Regions from separate parts of the Sinorhizobium sp. BJ1 genome, predicted to be linked through region 2. Evidence: predicted binding sites of a transcription regulator. Region 2 holds the regulator's gene; each other region holds the start of a gene.

Region 1 (7,798 bases), on a different contig from region 2:
AAAAGCAAAAAAAAACAAGGCCAAAGCCTTGTTTTTCAAGTTTCGCGTGATCTCAACCGTTACCGGCGGCAGCGAACGAGCGCGCCTAAGATCTTATCCTCCCAAGACTTGACCGCGAAATTCGGCAAGAATTTGGTCTTCTTGCCTGTTTTGTGAGCCGAAACTAGCTTAAACATTGGGCTATGTCATCAGCTTTTTTTGCATTTTTGCTACAGTTTGGCAAAAAAATCCGGTTGACAGAAATCGTCCTCGTCCTGTTACTACCGTGCTCTTTTGACGCAGGGCCCCGAGCGTGTTGCCGCCGGAGGGTCATTATTGGCGCGGCGCTCTTCCCCATGCTCTACAGCGCGCGCGTCTTATTAGACGCGTAAAAGGTCGCTGTAGCGCTTTGAATACTGCATTTCTTGCCCTTAAACCGAGGTTGATTCAAGGAGACATGCAGTAGGGTTTTCTTCCGCGCCCGAAGCGGCTATGAACGCTGAACTCGAAAGTTCCCCTTTGGTCGCGCCGCTGGGAAATCAAGAGCCCGATTTCAAACGGCAATCGCCACCTTTCTCTGTCCGAAGGCGAGGGCGGCTGCTGCAGCACAACGTCATTTCGCCCGAATCCACCGATAGTGCGAGAGTCACCAGTTCCGGAACCCGTCATGCGCCTGTCCCGCTATTTCATGCCCATCTTGAAGGAAAACCCGAAGGAAGCGGAAATCGTTTCCCATCGGCTGATGCTGAGGACCGGCATGATCCGCCAGCAGTCGGCCGGCATTTATAGCTGGCTGCCGCTCGGCAAGCGCGTGCTCGACAAGGTCAATGCGATCATCCGCGAGGAACAGAACCGGTCCGGCGCGATCGAGCTCCTGATGCCGACCTTGCAATCGGCGGAGCTCTGGCAGGAAAGCGGCCGCTATGATGCCTACGGCAAGGAGATGCTGCGCATCAAGGACCGGCAGGATCGGCCGATGCTCTACGGTCCGACCAACGAGGAGATGATTACCGACATATTCCGCTCCTACGTGAAGTCCTATCGCAACCTGCCGCTCAATCTCTACCACATCCAATTGAAGTTCCGAGACGAGATCCGTCCGCGCTTCGGCACCATGCGTTCGCGCGAATTCCTGATGAAGGACGCCTATTCCTTCGATCTCGATCGGGAAGGCGCGGAGCATGCCTATAACAAGATGTTTGCCGCCTATCTGCGTACCTTCGACCGTATGGGCCTGCGCGCCATTCCGATGCGTGCGGACACCGGCCCGATCGGCGGCAATCTCAGCCATGAATTCATCATCCTTGCCGATACCGGCGAGTCCGAAGTGTTCTGCCACAAAGATTTCCTCGGCTTCGACATCCCCGGCAGGGAAACAAATTTCGACGACGTTGCCGGACTGGAAGCGATCTTCGACAAATGGACCTCGCGCTACGCCGCCACCTCGGAAATGCACGACGAGGCCGCGTTCGACGCGATTTCCGAGGACGAGCGGCTGTCGGCGCGCGGCATCGAAGTCGGCCATATCTTTTATTTCGGCACGAAATATTCGGAGGCGATGGGCGCCAAGGTGCTTGGGCCTGACGGCACGGAGCACGTCGTTCATATGGGCTCCTACGGCATCGGCCCCACACGTCTCGTGCCGGCGATCATCGAAGCCTCGCATGACGAGAACGGCATTATCTGGCCGAAGTCGGTGGCCCCCTTCGACGCGATTGTCATCAACATGAAAACCGGTGACGCCGCTTGCGATGCGGCCTGCGGCACGCTCTACTCCGACCTCGGCAAAGCCGGATTCGACGTTCTTCTGGACGACACGGACGATCGCGCCGGTGCCAAGTTCGCAACCGCCGATCTCATCGGCGTTCCGGTGCAGATCATCGTCGGGCCGCGCTCGATCGCCAATGGCGAGGTCGAGGTGAAGGACCGCAAGACCGGCGCGCGCGAGACGATGACGGTGGAAGCGGCGATCAACAAGCTGGTTGCGACGAGATAACAGGCGAAGGAACGACGATGACCGCGGCGACGGAAGAGCAAGTGCAGGTTGCCGCCCCGGCCGGCAAATCGTCGAGTCGCCCCTTTTCCGCCTTCGAGCGCATGGTTGCCTGGCGCTACCTGCGCTCGCGTCGGAAGGAAGCCTTCATTTCCGTCATCGCCGGCTTCTCCTTCATCGGCATCATGCTCGGCGTGGCGACGCTGATCATCGTTATGGCGGTGATGAACGGTTTCCGCACCGAGCTCATATCGCGCATCCTCGGCATGAACGGCCATGTGATCGTCCAGCCGCTCGATGGACCGCTCACCAACTATGCCGAACTCGCCACCAAGTTCTCCGCCGTGCCGGGGGTTACGATGGCGATCCCGCTGGTCGAAGGGCAGGTGCTCGCCCAGGGCGTCGGCGACGCTTCGACAGGTGCTCTCGTTCGCGGCATGCGGGCGGAAGACCTCATGAAGCTCAAATCGATTTCGGAGCACATTCAATCCGGTGATCTCGTCGGCTTTGCCTCAGGTGCAGGCGTTGCCATCGGTTCGCGCATGGCCGAACAATTGGGGATTCGCGTCGGCGGCACGATCACGCTCACCTCGCCGAACGGCGACGTTACGCCGCTCGGCATGAATCCCCGCGTCAAGGCCTATACGGTTTCGGCGATCTTCGAGATGGGCATGTCGGAATATGACGCGACGATCGTCTTCATGCCGCTCGAGGAGGCGCAGCTCTATTTCAATGCCGAGGGCCTCGTCCAGTCGATCGAGCTCTTCGTCGAGCAGCCCGACGCCGTCGACGCCTTGCGCAAACCGATCGAGGACGCCGCCGGCCGGCAGGTCTACCTTACGGATTGGCGCGACCGCAACAGAACCTTCTTCTCGGCGCTCGAGGTGGAGCGCAACGTGATGTTCATGATCCTGACGCTGATCGTGCTGGTCGCGGCGCTCAATATCGTCTCCGGCCTGATCATGCTGGTGAAGGACAAGGGCAGCGATATCGCCATCCTGCGCACGATGGGCGCGACCTCCGGGTCGGTGATGCGTATCTTCTTCATGACGGGAGCGGCGATCGGCGTCGCCGGCACGATCGCCGGCGTCATCCTCGGCGTCGTCGTCTGCCTCAACATCGAGTCGATCCGGCAGTTCTTCTCCTGGGTATCCGGGACGACGCTCTTCGATCCCGAGCTTTACTTCCTGAGTCAGCTTCCAGCCGACATGAATGCCGACGAGACCGTCTCCGTGGTCATCATGGCGTTGGCGCTTTCCTTCCTGGCGACGATCTTTCCGGCCTGGCGTGCCTCACGTCTCGATCCGGTGCAGGCCCTGCGGTACGAATAATAGGACAAGAACGTAGATGAATGCGCGCGTGGCACTGCAGCTCTCCGGCGTCGAACGACACTATGGCGAGGGGGACACCTTCCTGCCGATCCTCAAGGGCGCGGATCTGACCCTGCGGAGCGGAGAGACCATCGCGCTTGTTGCGCCCTCGGGTACCGGGAAGTCGACCCTGCTTCACATTGCCGGGCTGCTCGAGCATCCGGACGCGGGCGACGTCGTCGTCAACGGCATTCCATGCAACGGCCTCAGCGACGACCGGCGCACGGCGATCCGCCGCAACGAGATCGGCTTCGTCTATCAGTTTCATCATTTGCTGCCGGAATTCTCCGCGCTCGAGAACATCATGATGCCGCAATTGATCGCCGGCTTGTCCAAGGGGGAAGCGGCCGAGAGGGCAGGGGCTCTGCTGGATTATATGCGCATCGGGCACCGCGCCGCGCACCGCCCGACCGAGCTTTCCGGCGGCGAGCAGCAGCGGGTGGCGATCGCCCGGGCGGTGGCCAACGCGCCGCTCATTCTGCTGGCCGACGAGCCGACCGGCAACCTTGATCCGGAGACGGCCGGCTATGTCTTCGAGGCGATGGAGGCCCTTGCGCGTCAGTCCGGGTTGGCGGCGCTGATTGCCACCCACAACCACGAGCTTGCGGCTCTTATGGATCGCTGCGTGACGATCGAGGACGGCAAGGTCGTCGAGCTGAGATAAGCCGGAACGAGCCTCACGGCACGATCAGCCCGCCGCGATAATCGAGCTCATAGGCCTCTTCGCCATCGACGAAAATGGTCTCGCGTCCGGAAAAGTGGTCGGTCGCGCCGCGGCTGCTGTCGATATAACAGCCATAGGCATGTTGATATTCCATGCCGCCGAGGAAGTGGCGCTTTTCGCGATACATTGTCTGCAGTGCCGCCTTGATGACGGCGCCTGCCCGCCGCGCATCGATAAGTTCCGGGCGAATGATGCGGCCGAAGTAATTCATGGCCCAGCACGGCTTGTCGTCATGCCAGACCGCTTCCTGGCCGGCAAAGTCGGTTCCGCCGAAATAGCTGTCGAGATAGCGCCACGTGCCGCGCTGATGGCCGATATCATGGGAGCCTGTCCGGCTGGACGCCAGTCTTGCGCCGTCGCCGACATAAGTCTTTGCCTTCGCTTCGACGATGAAGCCTGTGAGTTCCTCGATGTTGATCATGGGCGGTCCCCTCGGTCTCCCGCGGAGGATGCCTCAAGAGACTAAGCGTGTAAAGAACAAATAGGGAACGAACTACTTCGCGTCACAGGCCCTTTGGCCGATCTCATCGCTCCAGTCCTTGAGCAGAATGGTGGCGCCCTTGGCCCTGATCGGCTTCCCATTGGCCGTTCCCTTGCCGCTGAGGACGTTGAAGTCGCATCGCATCGTGTTGTCCAGGTCGAGCGTGTCGTAGGACGAATAGGTATAGCCGGCGACGACGAAATCGGAGCTGCGATAGGCGATCGTCAGCGTCTGCTCCCAGCGGTTGCGGCCGATCGCATCGTTGTGCGAGGTGACCTGTATCGAGCCGTTCGGCAGGGCGTTGACCGATGGTGCCTGGCCGTAGACATCGAACTGTCCCCAGACCTTGTCGGGGATCAGCGACCTCAGCACCAGCCTGCCGACGTCATTGGTGAGATAAAGATAGACGGCGTTGCTCTCGCCGCCGGCTTCTACAGGGGCGACAAGCAGCACCAGATCGCTTGCATCATCCTTGTCCCAGTCCCCCGTCGCGGCTGAAACGATTCGGGCGGGATCGATGGCATCTGCCGCGACGGTGAGAGACGACGGTAACAACAGACACGTTGCAAGCAGAACCGTTCGCATGGAAATTCCTTGAAAAGGAGAGGCGGGCGCACCGCACAGATGGTGCGATGCCACAACCTTACGTGATTCGCTCGTTTCCTGTGGTGCCGGGGCTGACGGGTGTCGGCAAAACTGAACGCGCCGGTTGTATTAACCATAGCCGGTGAATAACGGGCGTTTCATGCGCGCTTGCTTGACTATCGAACAAAAATAGAACAAAAAAAGAACAATAGCCGAAAGGAGCCGTGTTATGACTGATTTCGTCCGTGATCTCGCTGCCTTCGCCTCTATGACCCTTTTCATCGCGAGCATTTCGGTGATCGCACTCGGCATGTAGCCGGTGGCGGCCGGGCGGACCGGCGCGAAAGGCGCAATCCGCACAAAAATGCGCGGTCTGGTTCGTAAGGCTGGACAGTCAGTGCGGGAAACGGGATATCCTCGCTCCGGACAGGAATCGGAGTGCGGCGATGGCAGGTGATGGAAGCATAGGACAGACCACGGTGGGTCCGGCAGACCCGCAGTTCGTGCACCTGCGCGTGCATTCGGCCTATTCGCTGCTGGAAGGGGCGCTGCCGCTCAAGAAGATCATCGGCAAGGCAGTGGCCGACGATCAACCGGCCATCGGCATTGCCGATACCAACAATCTGTTCGCGGCACTCGAGTTTTCCCAGAAGGCCGCGGACGACGGATTGCAGCCGATCATCGGCTGCCAACTGTCCATCGATATGGAGGACGAGGCGGAGGGGGAACGGCGCAGCCATGCGCAGCAACTCGCCAAGCTGCCTTCGATCGTCCTGATTGCCGCGTCCGACGAAGGCTACAAGCGGCTCGTCGACCTCGTCAGCCGTGCCTATCTCGAAGGGGAGGGACATCAGGCGGTGCGCATAGCGCGGTCCTGGCTTGCGGCGGGCGGCACCGATGGTCTGATCGCCTTGACCGGCGCCGGCGGCGGCCCCGTCGACCTGGCGCTGAAGGCCGGCTCGCCGGCCCTTGCCGAGGCGCGCCTCAAAACGCTGATCGAGCTGTTCGGCAATCGTCTCTATGTCGAATTGCAGCGCCACGGCAGTTACGACCGCCGCCAAGAGAGCCGCCTGGTCGAACTTGCCTATCGCTACGACATTCCGCTCGTTGCGACGAACGAGGCCTTCTTCCCTTCGCCGGCCGATTATGATGCGCACGACGCGCTGATGGCCGTCGCCCACAACGCCGTGGTATCCGACGATCGCCGCTTCCGGCTCACGTCCGATCATTATCTCAAGAGCCGCAAGGAAATGGCGGCGCTTTTCGCCGATCTGCCGGAGGCGCTGGAAAACACCGTCGAGATCGCCCGCCGCTGCTCCTTCATGCTGAAGACCCGCGGGCCGATCCTGCCGCGCTTCACAGGTGCCTCGGATGATCCCGAGGAGGCCGAGCGCGCCGAGTCGGCGGAGCTTCGCCGCCAGGCGGAGGAGGGGCTGGAGCTGCGCCTGGCCAAGCTCGGCATGGCGCCGGGCTACAAGGAAGAAGACTATCGCGAGCGCCTGGCCTTCGAACTCGGCGTCATCGAGCGGATGAAGTTCCCGGGCTACTTCCTGATCGTTGCGGACTTCATCAAATGGGCGAAGCAGCATGACATCCCCGTCGGCCCGGGCCGCGGCTCTGGCGCCGGCTCGCTGGTCGCCTATGCGCTGACGATCACCGATGTCGATCCAATGCGTTTCTCGCTGCTGTTCGAACGCTTCCTCAATCCGGAGCGCGTCTCGATGCCGGACTTCGACATCGACTTCTGCCAGGACCGCCGCGAAGAGGTGATCCGCTACGTGCAGCAGAAGTACGGGCGCGAGCAGGTGGCACAGATCATCACCTTCGGATCGCTGCAGGCGCGCGCGGCGCTGCGCGACGTCGGACGCGTGCTGGAAATGCCCTATGGTCAGGTCGACAAGATCTGCAAGCTGGTGCCGAATAATCCGGCAAATCCGACACCGCTTTCAAAGGCGATCGAGGAGGAGCCGCGCTTGCAGGAGGAGGCGGAAAAGGAGCCCGTCGTCGGCCGGCTTCTCGACATCGCTCAGAAGATCGAGGGTCTCTATCGCCACGCGTCGACGCATGCCGCGGGCATCGTCATCGGCGACCGGCCGCTGTCGCAGCTGGTGCCGATGTACCGCGATCCGCGCTCCGACATGCCGGTCACGCAGTTCAATATGAAGTGGGTGGAGCAGGCCGGCCTCGTCAAGTTCGACTTCCTCGGCCTGAAGACGCTGACGGTGCTGAAGACCGCGGTCGACTTCGTCGCCAAACGCGGCATCGCGGTCGATCTTGCGAGCATTCCGCTCGATGATCCCAAGACGTACGAGATGCTCTCCCGCGGTGAGACGGTCGGGGTGTTCCAGGTGGAAAGTGCCGGCATGCGCAAGGCGCTGATCGGCATGCGGCCCGACTGCATCGAGGACATCATCGCCCTGGTCGCCCTCTACCGGCCGGGTCCGATGGAGAACATTCCGGTCTACAACGCCCGCAAACACGGCGAGGAAGAGATCGAATCGATCCATCCGAAGATCGACTATCTGCTCAAGGAAACGCAAGGGGTTATCGTCTATCAGGAGCAGGTGATGCAGATCGCCCAGGTGCTTTCGGGCTATTCGCTCGGCGAGGCCGATCTCTTGCGCCGCGCCATGGGCAAGAAGATCAAGGAGGAAATGGACAAGCAG
Region 2 (7,798 bases):
TAGCGCGCGAAAGCATGCTCGTTATTATTTCCGGCGAGAAGCGCGCGCCAGAAGTTCTCAGCCGCCTCGTGCACTTGCTCTGCCCGCTCCAAGGCCGCCTTCAGGTTGTTCGTCTTCAGCGACTTCTTAACGTGAGCCCGCTTATCGAGATGGGCGACAACGGTCGGAACACGGCGATAGTAGCGGTAGATGCCGCTCGCTGGATGTTTCACAACGTAACGTGAAAAATCATCCGACCTCATCGGATGCCGGTTCTCCACTGCCTTTGTAGGCCTAAAAGTACCCAAAAAGTACCCAGAATGGAAAAATCTAATCGTACTCCACGGGGCTTCACGCGTACGCATGTCACGGTAAGTCTTTGAAGATGCAATTAAAAAGGCCTGCACTATGAGGTGCAGGCCTTTTCTGAAACTGGCTCCCCGGGCCGGATTCGAACCGGCGACCTATCGATTAACAGTCGAGTGCTCTACCGCTGAGCTACCAGGGATCATCTGCGCCGCAGAAGTGAGGCTGCTAATACAAATGCTTTGTCGATTTGCCAAGCGGTTTTTCAAAAAAAATCTACGGTGCCGGTTGCGGGCCTGTGGAGAAAGCACCAACTGTTGGGAAGTTGGATGAAAGAGGCGTGATGACGAACGGCGGCAAGAAGAGGTACTTCGGCATCGATCCGCAAACGCGTCAAATCGTGCTCGGCAAGTGGCGGATCCCGTTGCCCGACTCGCCTGTATTGCGGATTTTGATCGGCTCGCTACTTGTTGTTTGCGGTCTGCTCGGCTTTCTGCCGGTCCTCGGCTTCTGGATGGTTCCGCTCGGCTTGCTCGTCCTGTCCCACGACATTCCTGCAGTGCGCCGTGCCCGCCGCAAGCTCGCCGTCTGGTGGGCCCGTCGACGGGGAACGCAGAATTCATCGGGGAAGTAGGCCACGCTCCGCAGCGACGCCGATTGAAACGCCATAAATCGCAGGCACCAACGGTGCCGCCTTGCAGGCTGTTCAAAGCTATTTGCGAATGTCCTTTTTAGACCTCTCCCTCTTGCGCTCCACATGGATTCGTTTTAAACGCCCGCCATCGCTCGATTTTCCGAGCACGAGAGGCCTCGTGGCGGAGTGGTGACGCAGAGGACTGCAAATCCTTGTACCCCGGTTCAATTCCGGGCGAGGCCTCCAAACAATTCCTTAAATATCACCGCTCAGCGCGATCGGTTTGAATCGCGCCGAAGGCCGGACATTCGAAAACGCCGGGTCGGCCTATCGCCCGCACCGGTCTCTACGCCTTCTCGACGTTCTCCGCCATGGCGTTCGCGTTCGCGCGCGAATTGCCGGCTTCCTTGATGATCTTTCGAGCCTGTTCTTCGGTGAGCTAGGGCTGTTCCGCAGCAACGCGGCGACGATCGCGCCCCGGGGATTTCCTGACCTCTGCCATGTGCTTCCTCCGACTTTCGCCGAATGACGGCGCCGAAGGAGGTAAGTCCCGTCTGTTGTGGCAGTGGGAACGACCGGGGGCTTGCCGGACGTGAGCGGTTCCAGGCAAAAGATAGTTCGGTGGTGGCCCTAATATTTGCGCCCGAGGCAGACGAACACTTAACAAGTCGCCAAGACTGCCCAAGCCGCTCAGTGATAGCGCCGCATCAGGCCGACGAGTTTGCCCTGAATCTTTACCCGGTCGGGACCGAATATCCGGGTTTCGTAAGCCGGATTCGCGGCCTCGAGTGCGATCGATGCGCCCTTGCGGCGGAATCGCTTCAAGGTTGCTTCCTCGTCGTCGATCAGCGCCACGACAATGTCTCCCGGGCTGGCGGTGCTCGTGTTTCGGATAATCACCGTATCCCCATCGAGGATGCCCGCCTCGATCATCGAATCGCCCTTGATTTCGAGCGCGTAGTGCTCGCCATTGCCGATCATCTCGACCGGTACGGAAATTTCGTGGGTGTTGTTCTGAATGGCCGAAATCGGCACGCCCGCGGCGATCCGCCCCATGACGGGCACCGTCATGGACGCGCTGTCGACCGGCGTCGGCGCAGGCTTCGGCGCGAGCGGGGGCTTGCCCAGGCTGCCCTCGATGACGCTCGGCGAGAAGCCGCGTCGCGGCTGAGAGGGAGCCGAATAGGCCTCGGGCAGTTTGATGACCTCGAGCGCACGGGCCCGATTGGGAAGCCGACGAATGAAACCGCGCTCCTCGAGCGCCGTGATCAACCGGTGGATGCCCGACTTCGACGCGAGATCGAGCGCATCTTTCATCTCGTCGAAGGACGGCGGGACCCCGGATTCCTTCATCCGTTCGTGAATGAACAGAAGCAATTCCTGTTGCTTGCGGGTCAGCATGCGCGTCACTCCAGATTCGCGAAACAAATCAAGAACAGAAACTATCCGTTCCATATGTGTTCCGCAAGCACTTAATATTCCGTGAACTTTAGCCGGGCGTCGAGGCGCGTCGCGGCAACCGGGAGCATTGCCGGACCGGAGTGACAAAGTGTTGGCGAGAGGCGCTTTCGGCGCAGCGTCGCACCTCGGGCGAACGTCCTCTTCGTCCGGGGGGACCTGCGCGTCGGCCTGACGAGCACTTCCTAGTAGGCGAGACGCAACCCGCCGGGGCTAAGAACGTCGAAATCAGGTTCAGGATAGGGGCCGTACCATTGGGTGTAGGTTGTGTTGCCCGTTGCACCCGTCGAAGCGCATCCTGAAAGTGTGAGAAGCGTGATTGCAGTGACGGCGATCAGAGATTTGAGGGGCATGATGTTCTCCACTTCCGGGAGTTGCCGATATGCAATGATGCCAGTAGCTAAGTCTCTCTCAAATCACGCTCTTTGGCAAGCGAGGGCCGATGCCAGAAGTCCGTTTCGGTCCGTGTAAACGCCGTGCCACCAACCTCCAGGGGTCCGGCCGGCGTTCCTTTACTTTCGGGACAGGCGATCGCGGCAGGTGAGGCGCGAATGCAGTTTCTGGTGGTGTTCCGGCGAGGGAAATCCTGGTGGAGTCGAAGGGAGTCGAACCCTCGACCTCCGCAGTGCGATTGCGGCGCTCTCCCAACTGAGCTACGACCCCAGCAAACCAAAGTATATAGGCGGATTTCACCGCCTTCGCCAGTCCATCCTTGTGCCGGGACGACCGCATGTTTTCCTAAAGTTGGGGTCGAGAAGGGTACGCGCCGCGGCGCCCGCTTCTTCACGGGGTGAGGATTTGCTCGAGTGTCGCGGCATCCTCGAGAAAGGCGGCCGGGTCGTCATTGGCGACGAATTCCAGCATCGCAAATCGCCGCCCGATCCAGCGAGACCGCGGAAGGGCGGAGAGGATCGTGCGCCAGTAGTCGGCCGCCGACGCCAAGGGAAAGCGGTTACGCTCCCGGTCCCAGGCGAAGACGTGGACATGGGACACATGCTGACCGACCCGCGCGACCTCGGCGAGCGCCTCCTCGACCGCGAGCCCGGGCCGCGGCTGCCAATAGAGATAGACATTGTCGTGGGCGATCGCCTCGATCAGGCGGCATGCCGAATCGGTCGTGTCCGTCAGGGATTGCGGATGATATTCCAACGACACGGTCACCTCGTGCCGCGCGGCCTCGGCGCCCATGTCGCGGATCGCATCTGCCGCAGCGCGTCTCTCAGCGGCGTTGTAGTCCTTGGAATCGCGCCGGCGCGTGCCGGGCCAAATGCGGATATTCGAGGCTCCGAGCGCGGTCGCACTTTCAACTGCGCGCACGAATTCGGAAAGGTCGTCGGTCGGTGGCGCGACGTAGGAGCCGTAGGATGTCGTCAGTCCAGCCCTTTTGCTGAGGCGCCCGACAATCCGGGCTATGGATGTCTTCCCGGGAGGAACATGAGCATCCCCCGCCCATTCGGCTGCGGCAATCCGGGCTTCTCTGGCCAGCTCGACAATTCTGTCCGGGGGCAAGCTACGGAAGGTGACGGTGCAGAGGCCGGCTTCGAAATTGCTCATGCCATGCGCTCCAAGTCGCTCTTGTGGATCTCGAATAGCAGCGGCCGATCCTCAAGAAAACGCTCGATTTCATCGACAGCCATTTCGCCGAGACGTGTCCTTTCGAGGCCGACGGCGCCGGCGATGTGCGGGGTCAGGAAAACGTTCGGCAGATCATAAAGAGGCGACGCATCTTCCGGCACCTCGGGATCTGTGACGTCGATGACGGCGTTGATCGCGCCCGTCTTCAACCTGTCGATGAGCGCGGTTTGATCGACGAGCGCCCCCCGCGCCGTGTTGATCAGGGTTGCCCCGTCCATCATCAAGGACAGCCGCCGTGCGTCGATCATGTGCCTCGTCTCGGGCAGCGCCGGCGCATGCAGCGAGACGATGTCCGAGTTCGCCATCAACGTATCGAGTTCAACTTTTTCCCCACCGAGGCCGGAAGCGCATTCCTGCCCGACCAGCGGATCGTAGAGCAGCACCCGATAATCGAAGGGGCGAAGGAGGTCGATCACCCGTCTTCCGATCCGCGAGGCGCCCACTATGCCGATCGTGCGGCGATAGTTTCCAATCGCCTGTCCCTGCAGGATCAGGGTCCGCTGGCGTCCTCTGTCGGCGGCATAGAGATCGCGGAAGCGAAAGACCTGCTTGCCCGCAAAAATGATTGCCGCGAGCGTGAACTCTGCGACAGGCACGGCATTGGCCACGGCCGCATGGCTCACGGTTATTCCCGCATCAAACACAGTCGTGTCGATCAGGCCCTTGACCGTTCCTGCCGCATGGACAACGAGGCGAAGGCGGGGCGCCGACCGAAGAACGGCCGCATCGAAGCGTGGAGCGCCCCAGCCGGTTACCAGGATTTCCGCTTCGGCGAGCAACCGCTTCGACCGGCTGTCGCCGAACACAGTCATCGGTTGCGGATCGAGTATGCGCGCAAGACCGTCGACCCGCGCGAGAAGTTCCGGCGTCAGGACGTGTTCCGTCCTTTCGGGCTGCATCGCAAAAGCCAGCGCCGGGCGGGTCATGGCTTGCGCCCCGGCGCCTGCATGGCACTGACGGTCACGCCTTGCTCCGCGATGGCGCGCAACGCGGCGATGTCCGGGGCGGCGGGCGGAACGTCCCAGTCGCTCGTTACGGCCGAGATGTCGCGAACCGCCAGGACGGCACAGCGAAGAATCGTTTTGCCAGCGGGAATCGTAGCCCGCAGTTGCGGTATCAACGTCTTTGCGGCGATGAGGTTGGTATTTGGTGGCGCCTTCTGCGCCAGACCTTGGCGCGCGACCATCGAGCCGAGGTCGCGAATTCCGCTGAAATCCTCTTCCCCGATGGCATAGGCCTCGCCTGTCGACGCGGAAAGCGTGTCGGCCTCGAAGTCTCGTCTGGCGATGGCAAAGCCGCCTTCGGCTGTTTCAAGCGGCCTCGGAGTCGTGATCCGGTGCACTCGCACATGCCAGGGTGAGGCCGGCAGCAGCCATGTCTCAACGACAACATCCGGCCAGGGCAACCACCTGGAAAAGAGCACATTGCCATCAAGCCGCGCCTCTTCGTTGGTCTCGCGCACGCGGTAATGAATGCCGTCGTCACTGAAAGCCAGCATGGAATCGAAGGCCCCGCCGGCAAAGGCCCGTTCGTCGCTCTCGACGCTGAAGCCGTAGCGCGTCGAATAAGCGAATTTCGCATATTTTTCCGAGCCGAAGCGCATCTGCCGGTTCTCCTGGCCGGAGGAAAGCGCCACGACGTCACCCTTGCAAGGCATCATCACCATGCCCGGATGACGGAGCGCAACCGTTTCGGAGGGCGGTGAAGGAGGCGTTTCCGTGAAAGTCCAGAACGGATGGTCATTGTCCACTGCGAGCGGCAGGAAGGCCTTGAACGCCCAATAGGGCGAGCCCGCCGAATTGTAGTTTTCCGACATCAAGAGGTTCGGATAGCTGTAACCGATCGACAGCACGCCGTCCCTGTGCGTCATCGGCTTGTCGGCCCACCATCTGAGGTGGCGAACACAAAGCCCCTTGATCTCGCCCCAAGGCAGCGCCTCGAGATCGGCGAAGGCCAGCGCCGACCAGAAACCGGCGCAGGCGAAGCGATAGGTGAGGCTGCGGCCAAAGGGGACGGTTGCTCCATCCTCGGCGAACCAGTGACGAAAATCCTGAGCAAAGGCGAGGGCGCGCTCGCGATAGCGCTTGGCGTGGTCATCCTCGACGAGGCGCGAGTAGATGAGGCTATAGAAATGCATCGCGAAGGGGATGTAGTGATCGACGCGCGGCACATTGCCGTCCCGATACCACCCGTCCGCAATGTAGAAGCCATCGAGCTCGGAGAGATAGGCATTCGTCAGGCTGCGGTCGTATTCTACGCCCAGGCGATCGAGGGCGATGTCGACCAGGATGCGGAAGAACTTCCAATTGTTGTCGGCGTAGTCGAATTTCCGCGCATGCAGCAGATAGGCGACAAGATTGTCCCGCGCCCGGCCGTTCAGCGGGTCCCATAGTTTCTCCGGCACCAGGGCAAGCGCGAAGCCGAGGGCGGCGAGTTCGACCATGCGCTGGTCGCGGTTGTTCACCTTGCCCCAGAATTCCGGATGGTTCGGATCGGTGCCGTTGGCGATGCCTTCGGCATAACGGTGCCAATGGGGGAAATCGCCGCCACCGGCGGCAAACGGCGCAAGGCCCCACAGAGGCCTCGCGAACCCCTCGAGATCGGCAGCGGCCCGATCGAAGTGGGCGGCCGCAGCGTCAAGGCGCACGCGCGCATTTCCCTCGGAAAAATAAGGCAACAGCGGATCGAAGAGGCCCAGCAGGGCGCGCTGCATGTCGCTGCGCGTTTCGAGTGGATTGGTGGCGAGCGGATTGGCACTGGCGGGATCATAGGTCATGGGCGCTGTCTCTGGTCCAAGCTTCCGCCGGGCACAGGGATCACCGCGTGAGACACATGCCGGGCGGGCGCCTCCCGATGATGGAGACGGAAATGCATCATGCCGATCGCCTCGCGACCAAGGGCGACGCGGTCGACACGCATCGTCGCAAGCCGGGGATTGGCCATCTCGGCGCAAGGCAGGTCGTCGAAACCGATGACGGCGAAATCCTCGGGCACGCGCCGGCCGATCTCCGTGACCGCCTCGAGAACGCCAACGGCGATAAAGTCGTTCATGCAGAACGCGGCGGAAAATCCGCCGTCCTCCGCGAGCGCGGCGAGCGTTGCCGCATGCGCCTCGACGCTGGAATTGCTCTCGAACGGCAGGCGGATGACGCGCGCTTCGCCCCCATCAACCGCGGCGACTGCCGCCTCGAAGCCGCGAACGCGCTCGCGGATCGTGTGCCGATGCGATCCGGTCAGGTGCAGTATGCGGCGATGGCCTGCATCGATTAACCGCTGCGTCGCCGCGTAGGCGCCGAAGAAGTTCGCGGGCGAGACACCGTCGAAACGCATCTGCACATCGGTGCCATTGACCAGAATGACAGGGGTGCCACTGTCCTCGAGCCATTTGCAAAGGACATCGGCCGGATCGATCCCCACCAGGAAGAGCCCTTCTGCGCCGACGGCCTGGAGGTGCTCGCGCACAATTTCCGGCGTCGCTTTCGCCTCCCGGACAAGGCGAATATCGAACGGCATGCCCAATTTGGCCGCCTCGGAACGTAGGCCCTCGACGATGCCCTCATAGAAGACGCTGAGCCCTCCGGTCACGCCATTGCTCGCAATCAGAGCCAGTGCTCCCGGAACCGAAGGCGCCTTTATCGGATAGCCGAGGTCGCTCGCAACCTGGAGGATCTGCCGGCGAACGTCCTCGCTGATGCCCGGTTCGTTCGCAAGGACGCGCGAGACGGTAGAAATGGAGACCCCGGCGCGGGTTGCAATGTCCGCTTGCCGGAGCCGTTTGGAAGATGT
Region 3 (7,798 bases), on a different contig from region 2:
AATGCGCGGTGGCCGAAGGTCTCGCCGCCGCCATTCTTCTGGGCGGTCCTGTCCTCCCACCAATCGTGATTGCCCATGACCGCATGGACGCCGAGCGGAGCTTCGAGCGCCGACAGTGCCTTCGACCACTCGCTGGAATGGACGTAGCGCGTCACCAGATTCATGCCCGAGGCATAGTCGCCGAGCAGAACCGTGACGTCGCCGCCCAACTCGTTGGCGCGAGTGCAGATGGAAGCAATCCGCCGTGCCGACATCCAGGGCTCGCAGGCATGCAGGTCGGCGATCGCAACGACGCGCAGCTTAAGGCCCGGCGTCCAGCCGGGCGGCGTCAGGCTGTAGTGCGCGATCCGCAGGCGCGCGAGCGGCTCGACGGCAAAGGCATAACCGCCAAGCGCCACGGCGCTGGCAAATCCACCGCCAATGACTTGCATGAAGCCGCGGCGGGTGATCATCTCAGTCGTCCTCGAGCGTCAGGCGAAACTGTGCCGCCTCGACGTCCTTCGGCGGATTGAGTCCCAGATGTTTCCAGGCATTGGCGGTCAGGACGCGGCCGCGCGGCGTGCGCTGGATGAAGCCTTGCTGGATCAGATAGGGCTCGATGATGTCTTCGATCGCATCGCGCGGTTCCGAAAGCCCCGCCGCGATCGTCTCGATGCCGACCGGCCCGCCGCCGAAATTGTGGGCGATCATCGTCAGATAGCGGCGGTCGAGCTGGTCGAGTCCCATGCTGTCGACCAGGAGCCGGGTGAGCGCCTCGTCGGCGATCTGCCGGGTCACTGCCTCGGCACGCGCCACCTCGGCAAAGTCGCGAACCCGTCGCAACAGGCGACCGGCGATGCGCGGCGTGCCGCGGGCGCGGCGGGCGATTTCGCGCGCCCCTTCGTCGGTCATGCCGAGGCCCATCAGCCGCGCGCCGCGGCGGACGATCAGTTCCAGCTCCTCGACCGTGTAGAAATTGAGCCGCACCGGAATACCGAAGCGGTCGCGCAGCGGCGTCGTCAGCAGGCCGAGGCGCGTCGTCGCCGCCACCAGCGTGAATTTCGCAAGATCGATCTTCACCGAACGGGCCGCCGGCCCCTCGCCGATGATCAGGTCGAGCTGGAAATCCTCCATCGCCGGATAGAGGATTTCTTCGACCGCCGGGTTCAACCGGTGGATTTCATCGATGAACAGGACGTCGCGCTCTTCGAGATTGGTAAGCAGCGCCGCGAGATCGCCGGCCTTGGCGATGACCGGCCCCGACGTCGAGCGGAAATTGACGCCGAGTTCCTTCGCCATGATCTGCGCCAGCGTCGTCTTGCCGAGCCCGGGCGGGCCGACGAAGAGCACGTGATCGAGCGCCTCGCCGCGGTTGCGCGCCGCCTCGATGAAGATCTTGAGGTTGGCGCGGGCCTCCGCCTGGCCGGTAAACTCGTCGAGCGACTGCGGGCGCAGCGTCACATCGAGGTCCTCGCCCCGCTTCTCCGGCGCAATCAGGCGTGCGGCTTCAGTCATCTCAAACTTCCGTTGCGGGGTGGATCGCGCTGCCGCTCAATGCCGCTATGCGCACCCCAACCATAGTGCGAGCGCTCCCGCCAATCCAGTGCGATCGCGTCACGACCCCTCACTCCGATGCCATTGTGGCTGCAGAATGGGTTGCGTCACCGCGCCAGTTCCTTCAGCCCAAGGCGGATGAGCTTGGCACTGTCACCCCCCTCGCCGCCATTCTTCAACGCCGCAGCCACGGCGTTCGCCGCCTGGTCGCGCGAATAACCGAGATTGGTCAAGGCCGAAACCGCATCCGAGACCGGCGCGGAGGCGACCCCCTCGCCCAGTTCCTGCTTGAGCGCGATCGACGCGGACATCTCGCCGGCAAAGGCCGGAGCCTTGTTCTTCAGTTCCGTGACGATCCGAACCGCCACCTTCGGCCCGACGCCGGGAGCGCGCGCCACCGACGTCTTGTCCTGCAGCGCGATGGCATTGGCGAGTTCGCCGGGCGTCAGCGTGGAAAGCAGCGCCAGGGCCACCTTGGAGCCCACCCCCTGGACGGTCTGCAGCAGGCGGAACCATTCGCGCTCAAGCGCCGACAGGAAGCCGAAAAGCCTCAACTGGTCTTCGCGGACATAGGTCTCGATGAAGAGCACGGCGGCCTCGCCGGCCGAACCAAGCTTGGCGAGGGTGCGCGCCGAGCAATAAGCTACATATCCGACGCCATGGACGTCGAGGACGACATAGTCTTCGCCGATCTCGTCGATGGTGCCCTTGAGCTTGCCGATCATCTGGCTTCCGTCTTTCTGGCTGGTTCCAAAGCGCTAGCGTCTACAGACATTCCGTCAGCCACACTACCCGGCAAGTGCCGCGAGGCGGCTGGTCACCGCCTGCCTGTTATGCGCGTGGCAGATGGCAATCGCCAGCGCGTCGGCCGCGTCATTGCCCTTGAACTCGGCCTTGGGCATCAGCACCTTCAGCATCATGTGGATCTGCTGCTTCTCGCCATGGCCGACGCCGATCACGGCCTTCTTGACGGCGTTCGGCGCATATTCGGCGACCCTCAAGCCCGCGCGGGCCGGGACCAGCATGGCGATGCCGCGCGCCTGGCCGAGCTTCAGCGTCGCGGTCGCATCCTTGTTGACGAAGGTCTGCTCCACCGCCGCCTCGTGCGGCTGGTAGCTGTGCATGACCTCGGCAAGGCCGTCGTGCAACTGGCAAAGGCGCGAGGCGAGGTCCATCTCGCCGTCCGAGGTCACGGTGCCCGAGGCAACGAACCGCAACGAATTGCCAAGCCTCTCGATAATTCCCCAACCGGTGCGTCTCAACCCCGGATCGATGCCGATGATGCGAATCGTACTCTGCATGTCTCACCCTATGTCGGTCGACCGGACGCTGCCAGCAAAAAGTGAACAAAACAAAAACATTACACAGGATTGGCCAGCGCGGCAGTGAAAACGGCCTGGCCGCCCTTGGACTTAGGAAACTTGAACCTACATTCGCGGACGATCAATTTCTTTTAACCAAAGGCATTCGCCATGATCCCCTTCTCCATTCTCGACCTGTCGCCGATTACGGAAGGCGGCAGCGTCGCCCAGTCGCTGGAAAACTCGCGCCGGCTGGCCATCGCGGCCGAAGAGAGTGGCCTCAAGCGCTTTTGGCTGGCCGAGCATCACGGCATGAAGGGAATTGCCAGCGCCGCGACGTCGATCGTCATTTCGCATGTGGCGTCGGCGACAAAAACCATTCGGGTCGGCTCCGGCGGTATCATGCTTCCCAACCATTCGCCGCTCGTCATTGCCGAGCAATTCGGCACGCTCGCGGCGCTTTATCCGGGCCGCATCGATCTCGGCCTCGGCCGCGCTCCCGGAACCGACATGCGGACCGCGCAGGCGCTCCGGCGTAATATGGAAGCGAGCTCCAACAATTTCCCGAACGATGTCGTGGAGCTGCAGGCGCTGCTCGGCCCGGTCAGCGAAGACCAGAAGATCATCGCCGTGCCAGGGGCCGATTCGAACGTGCCCCTCTGGCTGCTCGGCTCCAGCCATTTCAGCGCCCATCTCGCCGGCATACTCGGGCTCCCCTTTGCCTTCGCCTCGCATTTCGCACCGGACATGCTGCTCTCGGCGCTGGAAATCTATCGCGAGCGCTTCACGTCGTCGCCGCAACTCGACAAGCCGCATGTCATGGTCGGCGTCATGGGCGTCGCCGCCGACACGGACGAGGAGGCGAATTTTCTCTTCACGTCGATGCAGCAGTCCTTCGTGGCGCTTCGCCGCAATGCGCGCGGCCGCTTCCCGCCACCCGTCCAATCGATGGACGAGCTGTGGAGCCGGGATGAAAAGATCTTCGTCGACCACGCCATGAGCTATGCGGTGGTCGGCGGTCCCGAAACCATCCGTCGCAAGATCACCGCTTTCGTCGATGTCACCAAGGCCGACGAACTGATCATATCCATGCCGATCTTCGACATGGATAAGCGGCTGCATTCGCTGGAATTGTTCGCCGAGGCACAACGGTCTCTTGCCGCAGCCGGCTGAAAACGAAAGACCCTCATCGCTTCACGCGATGCGGGTCTATGGCCTTGCAGAAATGTCGCGTCAGGCCGACAGCTTGGCCAGGACCTCGTCGGAAACTTCGAAGTTCGAATAGACGTTCTGGACGTCGTCGTCGTCTTCGAGATTGTCGATGAGCTTCATCAGCGACTGTGCCTTTTCCTCGTCGACCGGCACCGTGTTCTGCGGCCTCCAGATCGCCTTGACGGTCTCGGCTTCGCCGAGCACGCCCTCAAGCGCCTTCGAAACGTCGCCGATATCCTCGAAACCGCAGATGATCGTGTGGCCTTCCTCGTCCGTCGACACATCCTCGGCACCTGCCTCGATCGCGGCTTCCATCACCTTGTCGGCGTCACCCGCGGACAGCGTGTAGGTGATTTCGCCGACGCGATCGAAGGAGAAGGAGACCGACCCTGTTTCACCGAGTGCGCCGCCTGCCTTTGTGAAAGTCGAGCGGACATTGGAGGCGGTGCGGTTGCGGTTGTCGGTCAGCGCCTCGACGATGACGGCAACGCCGCCCGGGCCATAGCCCTCGTAGCGGACTTCCTCGTAGTTCTCGGCATCGCCGCCGGCGGCCTTCTTGACGGCGCGCTCGATGTTGTCCTTCGGCATCGACTGCGCCTTGGCGTTCTGGATCGCCAGGCGCAGGCGGGGGTTCATGCCCGGGTCTGGCAGGCCGGTTTTCGCCGCGACGGTGATTTCGCGCGCCAGCTTGGAAAACATTTTGGAGCGCACCGCGTCCTGACGGCCCTTGCGGTGCATGATGTTCTTGAACTGTGAATGGCCAGCCATGGCGCCCTCTGCATGCAATGTTGGGATCGGGCGCCTTATAGTTTCATTGCCGCTTCCCGTCCAGCAGGGGCACCGTCATTTCGAGAGGGCCAAAGTAAAGACCCGGTGCTAACTAGCTCCCGGTGCCGAGGTCATTCGTCAAACACCCAGCAAGACATAGATCAGCGGTTTGCTCGGAAGCGTGCGCAGGGAAACCCTGACGCTCGGTCCGGTGGCGAAGCTCTTGTCGTAGCCGTCGCCGAACATCGCCAGAAAATCGCCGATCGGCGGCCCGCGCCGGTGCATCGGCAGGATCAGCGCGGCACGCAGCCGCGACGTAACGCGGCTCATGCTTTCCGCGCCCATCGTCAGGCCTCCGTCGACCGGCACCATCAGCACGTCGAGCCGGCCGATCTGCCGGTAATGGCTGTCGTCGAGCTCGTGATGCAGGTGGCCGAGATGGCCGATGCAGAGCCCCGCGACCTCGAAGATGAAGATCGAATTGCCGTCGGGTTCCATGCCCTCGAAACCCGAACGAATGTCGGTCGTCACGTTGCGGATATAGGTGTCGCCGACGACGATGTCGTGGTCGGCCGCCTCGCCGTCATCGCCCCACCCGTGCAGCACGTAACGGATCGCCGGGTCCGGCGTCAGCGTGTAATGGGTCGAATGGGCCTTGTTCATCGTCACGACGGTCGGCGGCGCCGCCGCCCGGAACCAGCCATTGTAGTCGGTGGCGATCGAAATGCCGCCCGGCGTTTCGATCAGGAAAGTCGAGTGGCCGAGATAGGTGATGGTGACCTCGCCATCGGCGGCTGCTGCGACAGGCGCGATCTCAGGCGCGTCGAAGCTGGCGAAGGTCGCCGCCGGCGTGGCTTCGGCGATCGCCTGGCACTGGCTGATCGGGGCGGACGCGTCCTGCGCATGGGCCGGCTCCGGCCAAAGCGTATGGACGAACCAGATGGCGACGAGGGCGTAGGCAAGGTACCGCAGCAGCATCCTTCACCTCTCATACGTTCTTGGAGCGGGATGAGGAAAATACGTGCGGATTTCCGCCCGCATCCCCTGCCGACTTCCCAGGATCGGCCAGTGAGAATCCTGCAAGCCCGCGACCCCGTCCACATACAAATGGCAGCCAGCCGCTCACAATCGTGTCATTGCGGCCGGGCGCGTCCTTGCGGCCGGGCTCGCATTACTCCGCCGGCGCTCCCGCTGCCTCCGGCACTGGCGCACGCTTGCGGCGGAACGAACGCAGCGTCACGTAGAAGACCGGGGTCAGGAAGAGGCCGAGGAAAGTGACGCCCAGCATGCCGGAGAACACCGCCGTGCCTAGCGACTGACGCATTTCGGCGCCGGGACCGGTCGCGATCACCAGGGGAACGACGCCGAGGATGAATGCGAAGGCGGTCATCAGGATAGGACGCAGCCGCAGCCGGCTTGCCTCGATCGCCGCTTCGATCGGCGACTTGCCCTCGTCCTCGCCCTGGCGGGCGAATTCGACGATCAGGATCGCATTCTTCGCGGCAAGGCCGATCAGCACGATGAGGCCGATCTGCGTCAGGACATTGTTGTCCATTCCCCGCAGTGAAACGCCGAGAAGGGCGGCGAGAACGGCAAGCGGCACGATCAGAATGATCGCCAGCGGCAGCACCCAGCTCTCATATTGGGCGGCAAGCGCCAGGAACACGAAGATCACCGACAGCGCGAAGATGAACACGGCAGTATTGCCGGTCTGGCGCTCCTGCAAGGCAAGCTCGGTCCACTCGAAGGTCGTGCCCTGCGGCAGCATCTGCCCGGCAAGCGCCTCCATCTTGTCGAGCGCCGTGCCGGTCGAGACACCGGGCGCCGGATTGCCCTGAAGAGGCACGGAGACATACATATTGTAGCGCTGCACGAGCGCAGGTCCGCTCGTGTCGCGGATCTCGACGAGTGTTCCGAGCGGCACCAGCGCGCCCGATGCGGACCGCACCTTCAGCGCAAGGATGTCGTCGCGTTCCACGCGATATTGCTGGTCGGCTTGCGCACGGACCTGGTAGACGCGGCCGAACGCGTTGAAATCGTTGACGTAGGACGTCCCGAGATTGATCGACAGCGTCTCGAAGATGTTGGGGATAGGGACGTTCAATGCCCGCGCCTTGTCGCGGTCGATCGCCAGGAAGAATTGCGGGCTCGAGGCCGAGAAGGTGGTGAAGACGCCCACCAGTCCTTCGGTCTGGTTGGCCGCTCCCATCATCTGGTGGGCGAGCCCGAGCGCGCGGCGCATGTCGGCGCTCTGGCGATCCATGATCTGCATCTTGAAGCCGCCCGAATTGCCGATGCCGCGCACCGACGGCGGCGGCACGGCGATGATGAAGGCCTCCTGAATGCTCTGCATCGCGCCGAACATCTGGCCGATGATCTGCGTGGCGCTTTGGCCGTCTTCCAGCCGCTCCTCGAAACTGTCGAAGGGCGTGAAGATAACGCCCGAATTCGAGGCATTGGTGAAGGTGGCCCCGTTGAAGCCGGCGAAGGCGACGGCGTCCCTCACCCCCGGGACCTCGCGGATCATTGCCGACGCACGCTGGACGACGGCATCGGTCCGCTCGAGCGCGGCGCCGTCGGGGAGTTGGATGACGACGATCGCGTAGCCCTGGTCCATCGTCGGAATGAAGCCGCGCGGCACGATCTGCGCCATGTACCAGGTGGCCCCGAGCAGGGCGACGAAGACAAGCAGCGCCGCGGCCAGCGCCAGCCGCGTCTGGACAAGGCGGCGCACCACCCAGCCATAGCCGTCGGCCATCCGGTCGAAGCCGTTGTTGAAGCCATTCGCCAGTGCTCGGCCGAAGCGGGTCACCGGATTGCGGCCTTCGTGCTCGTGGTTGTCATGCGGGCGCAACAGGATGGCCGCAAGCGCCGGCGACAAGGTCAGCGAGTTGATGGCGGAGATCACCGTCGCGACCGCGATCGTCACGGCGAACTGCAGGTAGAATTGACCGGCAATACCCGGGATGAAGGCGGTCGGCACG
Region 4 (7,798 bases), on a different contig from region 2:
CCTCGAGATCCTGATGGAATCGAAGGAGATGGGGGTTTGCCTGGTACACGAAAAGAAGGGCAACCGGCTCTACATGTTCAACCATGTCGAGTATGATTCGACCTCGCTGTCGGACGAATATTTCCGCGACGCGGATGCCGGCGTGCCGATCAAGCTGCCGCATGACTATTTCCCGCATAACGATTCGACTTTGCCGCCTCAGAACCGCTGGCGCAGCCATGCGCATCTGTTCTTCGGCAACTGGATCAACGAGATGTACCAGACGACATCCTACGAGCTCGAAAAGATCGGCACTGGAGAGTGATGTTCATCCCCTTCTTCCTCGAACTGAAGGCCGAGAAGGTCCCGGTAACGCTCCGGGAGTTTCTGTCGCTGATCGAGGGAATGGAGACGGGGATTGCCGCCTTCGACGTGGAGGCCTTCTATTTCCTGGCGCGCACGGCGCTCATCAAGGACGAGCGCTACATCGACCGCTTCGATCGGGTCTTCCGCCATCGCTTCGCAGGACTTGAGGCGGTTTCGCCGTCACAGGGTGTCGCCGAGGCGGAGATCCCCGAGGAATGGCTGAAGAAGCTCGCCGAGAAATATCTGAGCGAAGAGGAGAAGAAGCTCGTCGAGGCGCTCGGCGGCTTCGACAAGCTGATGGAGATGCTGCGCCAACGGCTTGCCGAGCAGGCCGGCCGTCACCAGGGCGGCTCGAAATGGATCGGTACGGCCGGCACCTCGCCCTTCGGCGCCTATGGCTACAATCCCGAGGGTGTCAGGATCGGTCAGGAGGGCTCGCGCCACCGCCGCGCCGTCAAGGTCTGGGATCGGCGGGAGTTCAAGGATAATGACGATACGGTCGAGCTCGGCACCCGCAACATCAAGGTCGCGTTGAAACGGCTCAGGCGCTGGGCGCCAGGGGGCGGCCGAGGAACTCGACCTTTCCGGCACGATCCGCTCGACCGCCGAGCACGGCTATCTCGACGTGGTGACCCGGCCGGAGCGGCGCAACGCCGTCAAGCTCCTGATGTTCTTCGATGTCGGCGGATCGATGGACGACCACATCCGTATCGTCGAGGAACTGTTCGCCGCGGCGCGCGCCGAGTTCCGCCACATGGACTATTTCTATTTCCACAATTGCGTCTATGAGGGCCTGTGGAAGGACAATCGCCGCCGCCGCGCCGACATCACCCGCACGGCGGAACTCCTGCGCACCTATGGCAGCGATTACCGCGCCATCTTCGTGGGCGACGCCGCTATGAGCCCTTACGAGATCAGCCATCCGGGCGGTTCGGTCGAGCACTGGAACGACGAGGCGGGGGCGCTTTGGCTCGAGCGCCTGACGACGCATTTCCCGCGTGCGATCTGGCTCAATCCGGTGCCGGAGGGTGACTGGCGCCACACCCATTCGACGGGCATGATCCGCGCGCTCTTTCACGGCCGCATGTTCCCGCTGACGCTTGCCGGCCTGCAGGCGGCGACGAAGGAATTGTCCCGCTGAATAGTCTGACTTTCCGGTTGCCGCACCGCCGGAAATGACGCAGTTTGTCGCCCGTTTGGACCGACGAAGCGAGGAGAGACAAGATGAGCGCTGACACGGAAATCTTCGGCCACCTGGCGTCGGGCGAACCGGTCCATCGGGTGACGCTCAAGGGCGGCGGGCTGACGGCGAAGGTGATCAGCTGGGGCTCGGTCATCCAGGACCTGCGGCTCGAGGGCCATGCGGCCCCGCTCGTGCTCGGTTTCGAGGATTTCGAAAGCTATCCAGCCCATTCCTCCTATTTCGGCGCCACGCCCGGCCGCAACGCCAACCGCATCGGCGACGGGCGCTTCGTGCTGGACGGCAAGGCCTACCAGCTCGAGCTCAACGAGAAGGGCGTTACGCATCTCCACGGCGGCAGCGACAATATCGGCAAGCGCAACTGGACGATCGTCGACGGGGCGGAAGACAGCGTGACGCTCAGGATCACCGATCCCGATGGTCGCGCCGGCTATCCGGGCAATTGCTCCGTCACCTGCATCTATACGCTGAAGCCGGGCGGCACGCTGAACGTTCTCTACGAAACCGAGACGGACGCGCCGACGCTCGCCAATCTCTGCCAGCACAGCTATTTCAACCTTGACGGCGGCGCCGACGCGTTCGGCCATGACATCATGATCGCCGCCGACCATTATCTTCCCACGGACGAGCGGCTGATCCCGACCGGCGAGATCCGCCCGGTCGCCGGCACCGCCTTCGATCTCCGCGAGATGACCTCGCTGCGGCGGCAGCTGGAGGGCGAGAAGATCGCCTATGACCACAATTTCTGCCTCTCGCCGGAGCGCATGCAGAAGCGCTCCGTGGCGCTGGCGCGCAGCATCAATTCCGGCGTGTCGCTGGAGGTGCTGACCACCGAACCCGGCGTCCAGCTCTATACCGGCAGCAAGCTGAACGTACCCGTCCCCGGCCTCGAGGGCCGCCGCTACGGCCCCTTCGCCGGCTTCTGCCTCGAAACGCAAATCTGGCCGGATGCGGTGAACCGCGAGGGTTTCCCGAAGGCGGTGCTGAGGCCCGGCGAAGTGCTCCGGCAGGAGACGGACTACGTTTTCGTGAAGAGCTAATATCGTAGCTCTGCCTAGCCTGAAAGTTAGGGCGGAACGCAGGCAAGCGACTTTGGAGAGCGAGGCCCCTTGAGTCGTCTGTAGGGGAATTAGCGCGCGCTCCACTGGCAATGTTTACGAGGGTCAACGCCCTATGCGTTTGCGAGAATAGGTAACCGCGCGGTAACCACGTCCTCTTTCGCAGCTTCCAGCCGACGTGACTTCGCGCGCGCCAGAAAAACACAAAAGCCCCGGAAAACCGAGGCTTTGAAGGTCTTGGAAGAATGGAGCGGGTGAAGCGATTCGAACGCTCGACCCCAACCTTGGCAAGGTTGTGCTCTACCCCTGAGCTACACCCGCTCATCAAACCCAGGTCCGGGGTAGTCTGTGGACCGTGGGTTGCCGCCCCGTCTTGCGGCGACCGGCGCTATATGGCCTAAGCATTTTTCAAATGCAACAGGGAAATAGCGTCGAAGGCAAGAAATTTTTCGGGCTAATCCCAAAAGCTCCTGCCGTGATCCCGGTCATTCGCTGTCGCCCTTGAGATTGCGCAAGCCGTCCCTTCCTCGTAAAGCAGGGGGAAATCTCGGGTGGCAGAAGGATCAAGAGCATGAGCGAGGCACAGCCGAAGACCGCGGAAGACCTGTTCCGCTTTCTCGACGAACTCGGAATCGAACACCGGACGAAGCGGCATGCGCCGGTCTTCACCGTGGCCGAATCGGTGGCGCTACGCGACGAAATTCCCGGCGGACATACAAAAAACCTGTTCCTGAAGGACAAAAAAGACAATTATTTCCTGCTGATCGTCGAGGAGAATGCGACGGTGGATCTGAAGACCATTCATCAGACCATCGGTGCGGCAAGCAAGGTCTCCTTCGGCAAGCCGGAGAAGCTGATGGAATATCTGGGCGTGATCCCCGGCGCCGTGACTGCCCTCGGGGCGATCAACGACACGTCGGGCAAGGTGAAGTTCATTCTCGACGAGGGGCTGATGGAATTCGACACGATCAACTGCCACCCGCTCTCGAACGACCAGACGACCTCGATCGCCGCCAAGGATATGCTGCGCTTCATGGAGGCAACCGGACACGAACCGCTTGTCTTGAAAGTGACGGCCTGACATACGATCTTTGGCGCGGAAACCATGAAGTCGGGCGACAAGCCCGCGAGGAGAGAAAATGGGCGGTAGCGACAATCCCTATGCAGGTTCCTTCGGCAACCAGATGACGGCCTCGGCGTCGTTCGGCGAGCAGCCGGCACCGAATGCCGCCGCCGCGGCCGGCGACCTGATCAAGGAGACGACGACCGCCAGCTTCGCGCGCGACGTGCTCGAGGCCTCGCGCCAGCAGCCGGTACTGGTCGATTTCTGGGCGCCCTGGTGCGGACCCTGCAAACAGCTGACGCCGATCATCGAGAAGGTGGTCAAGGAAGCAGCCGGCCGTGTGAAGCTCGTCAAGATGAACATCGACGACCATCCTTCGATCGCCGGCCAACTCGGTATCCAGTCGATCCCGGCGGTCATCGCCTTCGTCGGCGGGCGTCCGGTCGACGGCTTCATGGGCGCGATCCCCGAGAGCCAGATCAAGCAGTTCATCGACCGCATTGCCGGCCCGACCGTCGACGATTCCAAGGCCGAGGTCGAAGCGGTGCTTGCCGACGCCAAGGCGCTGCTCGAAGCGGGCGACGCGCAGAACGCCGCCGGCCTTTACGGTGCCGTGCTGCAGGCGGAGCCGGAAAATACCGATGCAATCGCCGGCATGGTCGAATGCATGATCGCGCTCGGCCAGCTTGCCGAGGCGCGCCAGGCGCTTTCGCAATTGCCGGAGGAACTCGGCAAGGCCGCTTCCATCAGCGCCGTTTCGAAGAAGCTCGACCAGATCGAAGAGGCCCGCAAACTCGGCGATCCGGTTCAGCTGGAGCATCAGCTGGCACTTAACCCCGACGATCACGCGGCGCGGCTGAAGCTTGCCAAGATCCGCAATGTCGAAGGCGACAGGACCGGTGCGGCCGACCATCTCTTGCTGATCATGAAGCGCGATCGCAGCTTTGAGGACGACGCCGCCCGGCGCGAACTCCTGTCCTTCTTCGAAGTCTGGGGGCCGAAGGATCCGGCGACGATTGCCGCCCGCCGCAAGCTTTCCGCGCTTCTCTTCTCCTGACCGGTTGGCGTCAGCAAGCGGACCTGCTTTTTGCGTCGCCGATCGCAGCTTTCTTCTTGAGATTTTCGAGGGATGCACCATCTCTTGAGCGTGCGGCCCACGCTCTGCGACGGGGACGCCGTGATCTTCAGGGGCATTCGGAAATGCATGTCGGAAATGCGCGCTATCTCAGTCCGAAGGATCTGCCGGAGATAATTCCGGTCTTCCCCCTGACGGGCGCGCTGCTGCTTCCGGGTGCACAGCTTCCACTCAATATCTTCGAACCGCGCTACCTCGCAATGTTCGACGACGCGCTCTCCGGTGACCGGCTGATCGGCATCGTCCAACCCTCCTTTGCCGAAGGTCGCAGCGACATCGATTCCTCGCCGGTGCCGGCCCTATGCCAGGTCGGCTGCATCGGCCGCATCACCTCCTTCGCCGAGACCGGCGACGGCCGCTATATCACGTCGCTCACCGGCGTCTGCCGCTACAGGCTCTTTTCCGAAATTTCCGGCGTGCGCGGCTATCGGCGTTTCCGCATCGGCCCCTTTGCGGCCGATCTCGAGGGGCCCGACGACGAAGCCCTCGTCGATCGCGAGGCGCTGCTCGCCGCCTTCCGCGCCTATCTCGACGCCAACAAGCTGGAAGCGGACTGGGAAAGTGTCGAACGGGCCAGCAACCGTACGCTCGTCAATTCGATGGCGATGATGTCGCCCTATGGGCCGGCGGAGAAACAGGCGCTGCTGGAAGCGCCCGATCTCAGGACGCGCGCCGAAACGCTGATCGCGATCACCGAGATCGTGCTCGCCCGCAATTTCGGCGATTTCGACAACATTCTGCAGTGAAGACGAAGCCATGGACGCAAATGCCAGCAGGGTCGATCCGAAACTCCTCGAACTGCTCGTCTGCCCGCTGACGAAGGGGCGGCTGCGCTACGATGCCGAGGCCCATGAGCTGGTCTCGGAAAAGGCGCGGCTTGCCTATCCGATTCGCGACGGCGTGCCGATCATGCTGGTCTCGGAGGCGCGCAAGATCGAGGATTAGCGCGGAATTCTGCCCCTAACCCCTCTCCCCGCAGGCGAGGGAGGTGACTTCGGAGCGTGCAACGGGTTTCCTTCGCTCCGCTCGCGGGGGAGAAGGTGGCCGGCAGGCCGGATGAGGGGCAAATTTGTGATCGGAAAAGCTGCTGCTAGGCTACCCGCCGACGTGCTCGACGCTGGCCTCGATCCGTTCCATGTCGTCGTCGGAAAGACCGAAATGGTGGCCGATCTCGTGGATCAGCACATGGGTGATGATGTCGCCCAGGGTCTCCTCGTTCTCCGCCCAGTAGTCGAGGATCGGACGGCGGTAGAGCGTGATCCGGTTCGGGAACTGGCCGGTCTCCATGGTGAAGCGTTCACCGATGCCGCGGCCTTCGAACAGGCCGAGAAGGTCGAAAGGCGTCTCGAGCGCCATGTCTTCGAAGACGTCGTCGCTTGGAAAATCGGCAACTTCGATGATGAGGTCCGTCGTCAGCTTGCGGAATTCTTGCGGCAGGTGGCTAAAGGCTTCAAACGCAAGCTGTTCGAATGTGGTAAGCGTCGGTGCGTGGCGTTCCCGCCAATCCTCGGTCTGGTCAATGCGGGCCATAGGCACTCCTTGTTGCCCTCATATAGCGATTTCTCGTTTGTTTTTCGAGTGTTGAATTCTGCTCGAGCAGGGATGAGGAATAAATTCTTATCCTTTGCTGTTGACTCTTCCCCCAAGCTCTGGAATCCATAAGAACATAACATGAACATTTGATGGGAGGTTGACCGTCATGGCCGAGAACGCCGTGCAACGGCAAACCATTCTTTCCCTTCGTGACACCATATCACGGATTGAAAATTGCAACTTGCCTGGAATTGTGCGGACCGCCAAGGCGGCCGATGCCGCCGGCTTTCGGCGCGGCAGGGAAGGAACCTTGCATCGCAAGGTCCTGCCGCTCGGGATTGCGCCGCTCGACGATGTCCTCAAGGGCGGGCTGCCGCTCGAAGGCCTGATGGAAATCCGCAATGCCGAAACCCGCGATGCGGGCGCGGCCGCCGGCTTCGTGGCGGCGCTTGCGGTGCTTTATCAACGGGAAAGGAAGGAGAAAGGCCATCTCGCCCCGGTGCTCTGGATCAGCCAGGCGCTTGCTTCCCGCGAGGCGGGGCAGCTCTATGCGCCCGGCCTCAAGTCCTACGGGCTCGACCCGGAGCGCTTCCTCTTCGTCTCAGTGCGCACCGTCAAGGATGCGCTGTGGGTTACCGAAACAGCACTTTCGGTGCCGGTCTTCGCCGCGGTCGTTCTGGAAATCCGCGGCAATCCCGCCAGCCTCGCCTTGAGCGAGAGCCGGCGCCTGCATGTCCGGGCCCGGGCCGGCGGCGTGCCTCTCCTTCTCCTCCGCCAGGCGGGCGAGGAGGAGGCGAGCAGCGCCTTCTTCCGGTTCCAGATCAAGCCGGCGCCGGCCGGCGAACGTCCTCTCCCCGATGGTTCGGTGCTTTGCGGCAGCTTCGATCATCCCGCCTTTCACCTCCATGTCGAAAAAAGCAGGGCTTACGGCTCTGCCGGCATTTTTCTGGAATGGAACGCCCATGACCGCCGCTTCTACCCCCTCGACGAGCGCCGGAGCGCCGCTCTTCAAGCCCACGGACAGCCAGAGAATCCTGTCGATCCACTTTCCGCATCTGCCGGCCGATCGCATCGCACGCAGCCGCTGGGGCGCCTCCTGGCTTTCGCGCGGGCGTCCTGATCATCCGCCGGTGGCTTTTGCCGCCAAGGTCGACAATGCCATGCGCCTCGTCGCGCTCGACACGCTTGCCGAGTGCATCGGCCTGAAGCGCGGCCAGGGGGCTGCGGAGGCTCGCGCCATGTGCCCGGCGCTCGACGTGATCGCCGCCGATCCGGCGGCGGACCAGGCCTTCCTGGAAGGGCTTGCCGATTGGTGCGACCGCTATACGCCGCTCGTCGCGCTCGATGGAAAGGACGGCCTGTTCCTCGATATCACCGGCTGTGCTCATCTGCATGGCGGCGAGAAGGGGCTCGTCAGCGACGTCTTGTCCCGGCTTTTTTCGCTCGGCGTCGAAGCGCGGGCG

The links. Region 2 encodes LexA, which represses DNA repair genes until DNA is damaged. Its sites were predicted from a motif close to TGTTCNNNNTGTGTTCNG; they were not measured.
Region 1: a site for LexA is predicted at 5,323-5,340, ahead of dnaE (DNA polymerase III subunit alpha). Genes of this name have one in related genera too.
Region 3: a site for LexA is predicted at 2,876-2,893, ahead of ruvC (crossover junction endodeoxyribonuclease RuvC). Genes of this name have one in related genera too.
Region 4: a site for LexA is predicted at 6,463-6,480, ahead of CO676_RS12070 (metallopeptidase family protein). Genes of this name have one in related genera too.

The regions. Positions count from the first base shown of each region.
Region 1 covers NZ_NWTH01000003.1:6,684-14,481, reverse strand. The annotation lists gene proS (proline--tRNA ligase) at 647-1,975, shown strand; gene CO676_RS03355 (lipoprotein-releasing ABC transporter permease subunit) at 1,993-3,303, shown strand; gene CO676_RS03350 (ABC transporter ATP-binding protein) at 3,320-4,006, shown strand; gene CO676_RS03345 (DUF5680 domain-containing protein) at 4,020-4,487, opposite strand; gene CO676_RS03340 (hypothetical protein) at 4,560-5,132, opposite strand; gene dnaE (DNA polymerase III subunit alpha) at 5,579-7,798, shown strand, end outside.
Region 2 covers NZ_NWTH01000005.1:451,025-458,822, reverse strand. The annotation lists gene CO676_RS36000 (DUF6538 domain-containing protein) at 1-242, opposite strand, end outside; tRNA gene CO676_RS10650 (tRNA-Asn) at 413-487, opposite strand; gene CO676_RS10645 (hypothetical protein) at 629-919, shown strand; tRNA gene CO676_RS10640 (tRNA-Cys) at 1,092-1,165, shown strand; gene lexA (transcriptional repressor LexA) at 1,610-2,320, opposite strand; gene CO676_RS35190 (hypothetical protein) at 2,563-2,730, opposite strand; tRNA gene CO676_RS10620 (tRNA-Ala) at 2,965-3,040, opposite strand; gene CO676_RS10615 (TIM barrel protein) at 3,161-3,931, opposite strand; gene CO676_RS10610 (hydroxyacid dehydrogenase) at 3,928-4,938, opposite strand; gene CO676_RS10605 (DUF2264 domain-containing protein) at 4,935-6,788, opposite strand; gene CO676_RS10600 (LacI family DNA-binding transcriptional regulator) at 6,785-7,798, opposite strand, start outside.
Region 3 covers NZ_NWTH01000009.1:88,071-95,868, reverse strand. The annotation lists gene CO676_RS14960 (metallophosphoesterase) at 1-452, opposite strand, end outside; gene ruvB (Holliday junction branch migration DNA helicase RuvB) at 454-1,494, opposite strand; gene ruvA (Holliday junction branch migration protein RuvA) at 1,641-2,258, opposite strand; gene ruvC (crossover junction endodeoxyribonuclease RuvC) at 2,322-2,834, opposite strand; gene CO676_RS14940 (LLM class flavin-dependent oxidoreductase) at 3,006-4,007, shown strand; gene CO676_RS14935 (YebC/PmpR family DNA-binding transcriptional regulator) at 4,068-4,814, opposite strand; gene CO676_RS14930 (MBL fold metallo-hydrolase) at 4,953-5,792, opposite strand; gene CO676_RS14925 (multidrug efflux RND transporter permease subunit) at 5,986-7,798, opposite strand, start outside.
Region 4 covers NZ_NWTH01000007.1:19,464-27,261, reverse strand. The annotation lists gene metA (homoserine O-succinyltransferase) at 1-304, shown strand, start outside; partial or broken gene CO676_RS12105 (VWA domain-containing protein) at 304-1,486, shown strand; gene CO676_RS12100 (aldose epimerase family protein) at 1,570-2,586, shown strand; tRNA gene CO676_RS12095 (tRNA-Gly) at 2,851-2,925, opposite strand; gene CO676_RS12090 (prolyl-tRNA synthetase associated domain-containing protein) at 3,176-3,685, shown strand; gene trxA (thioredoxin) at 3,744-4,724, shown strand; gene CO676_RS12080 (LON peptidase substrate-binding domain-containing protein) at 4,868-5,548, shown strand; gene CO676_RS12075 (Trm112 family protein) at 5,559-5,747, shown strand; gene CO676_RS12070 (metallopeptidase family protein) at 5,898-6,332, opposite strand; gene CO676_RS36030 (hypothetical protein) at 6,502-7,455, shown strand; gene CO676_RS12065 (DNA polymerase Y family protein) at 7,367-7,798, shown strand, end outside.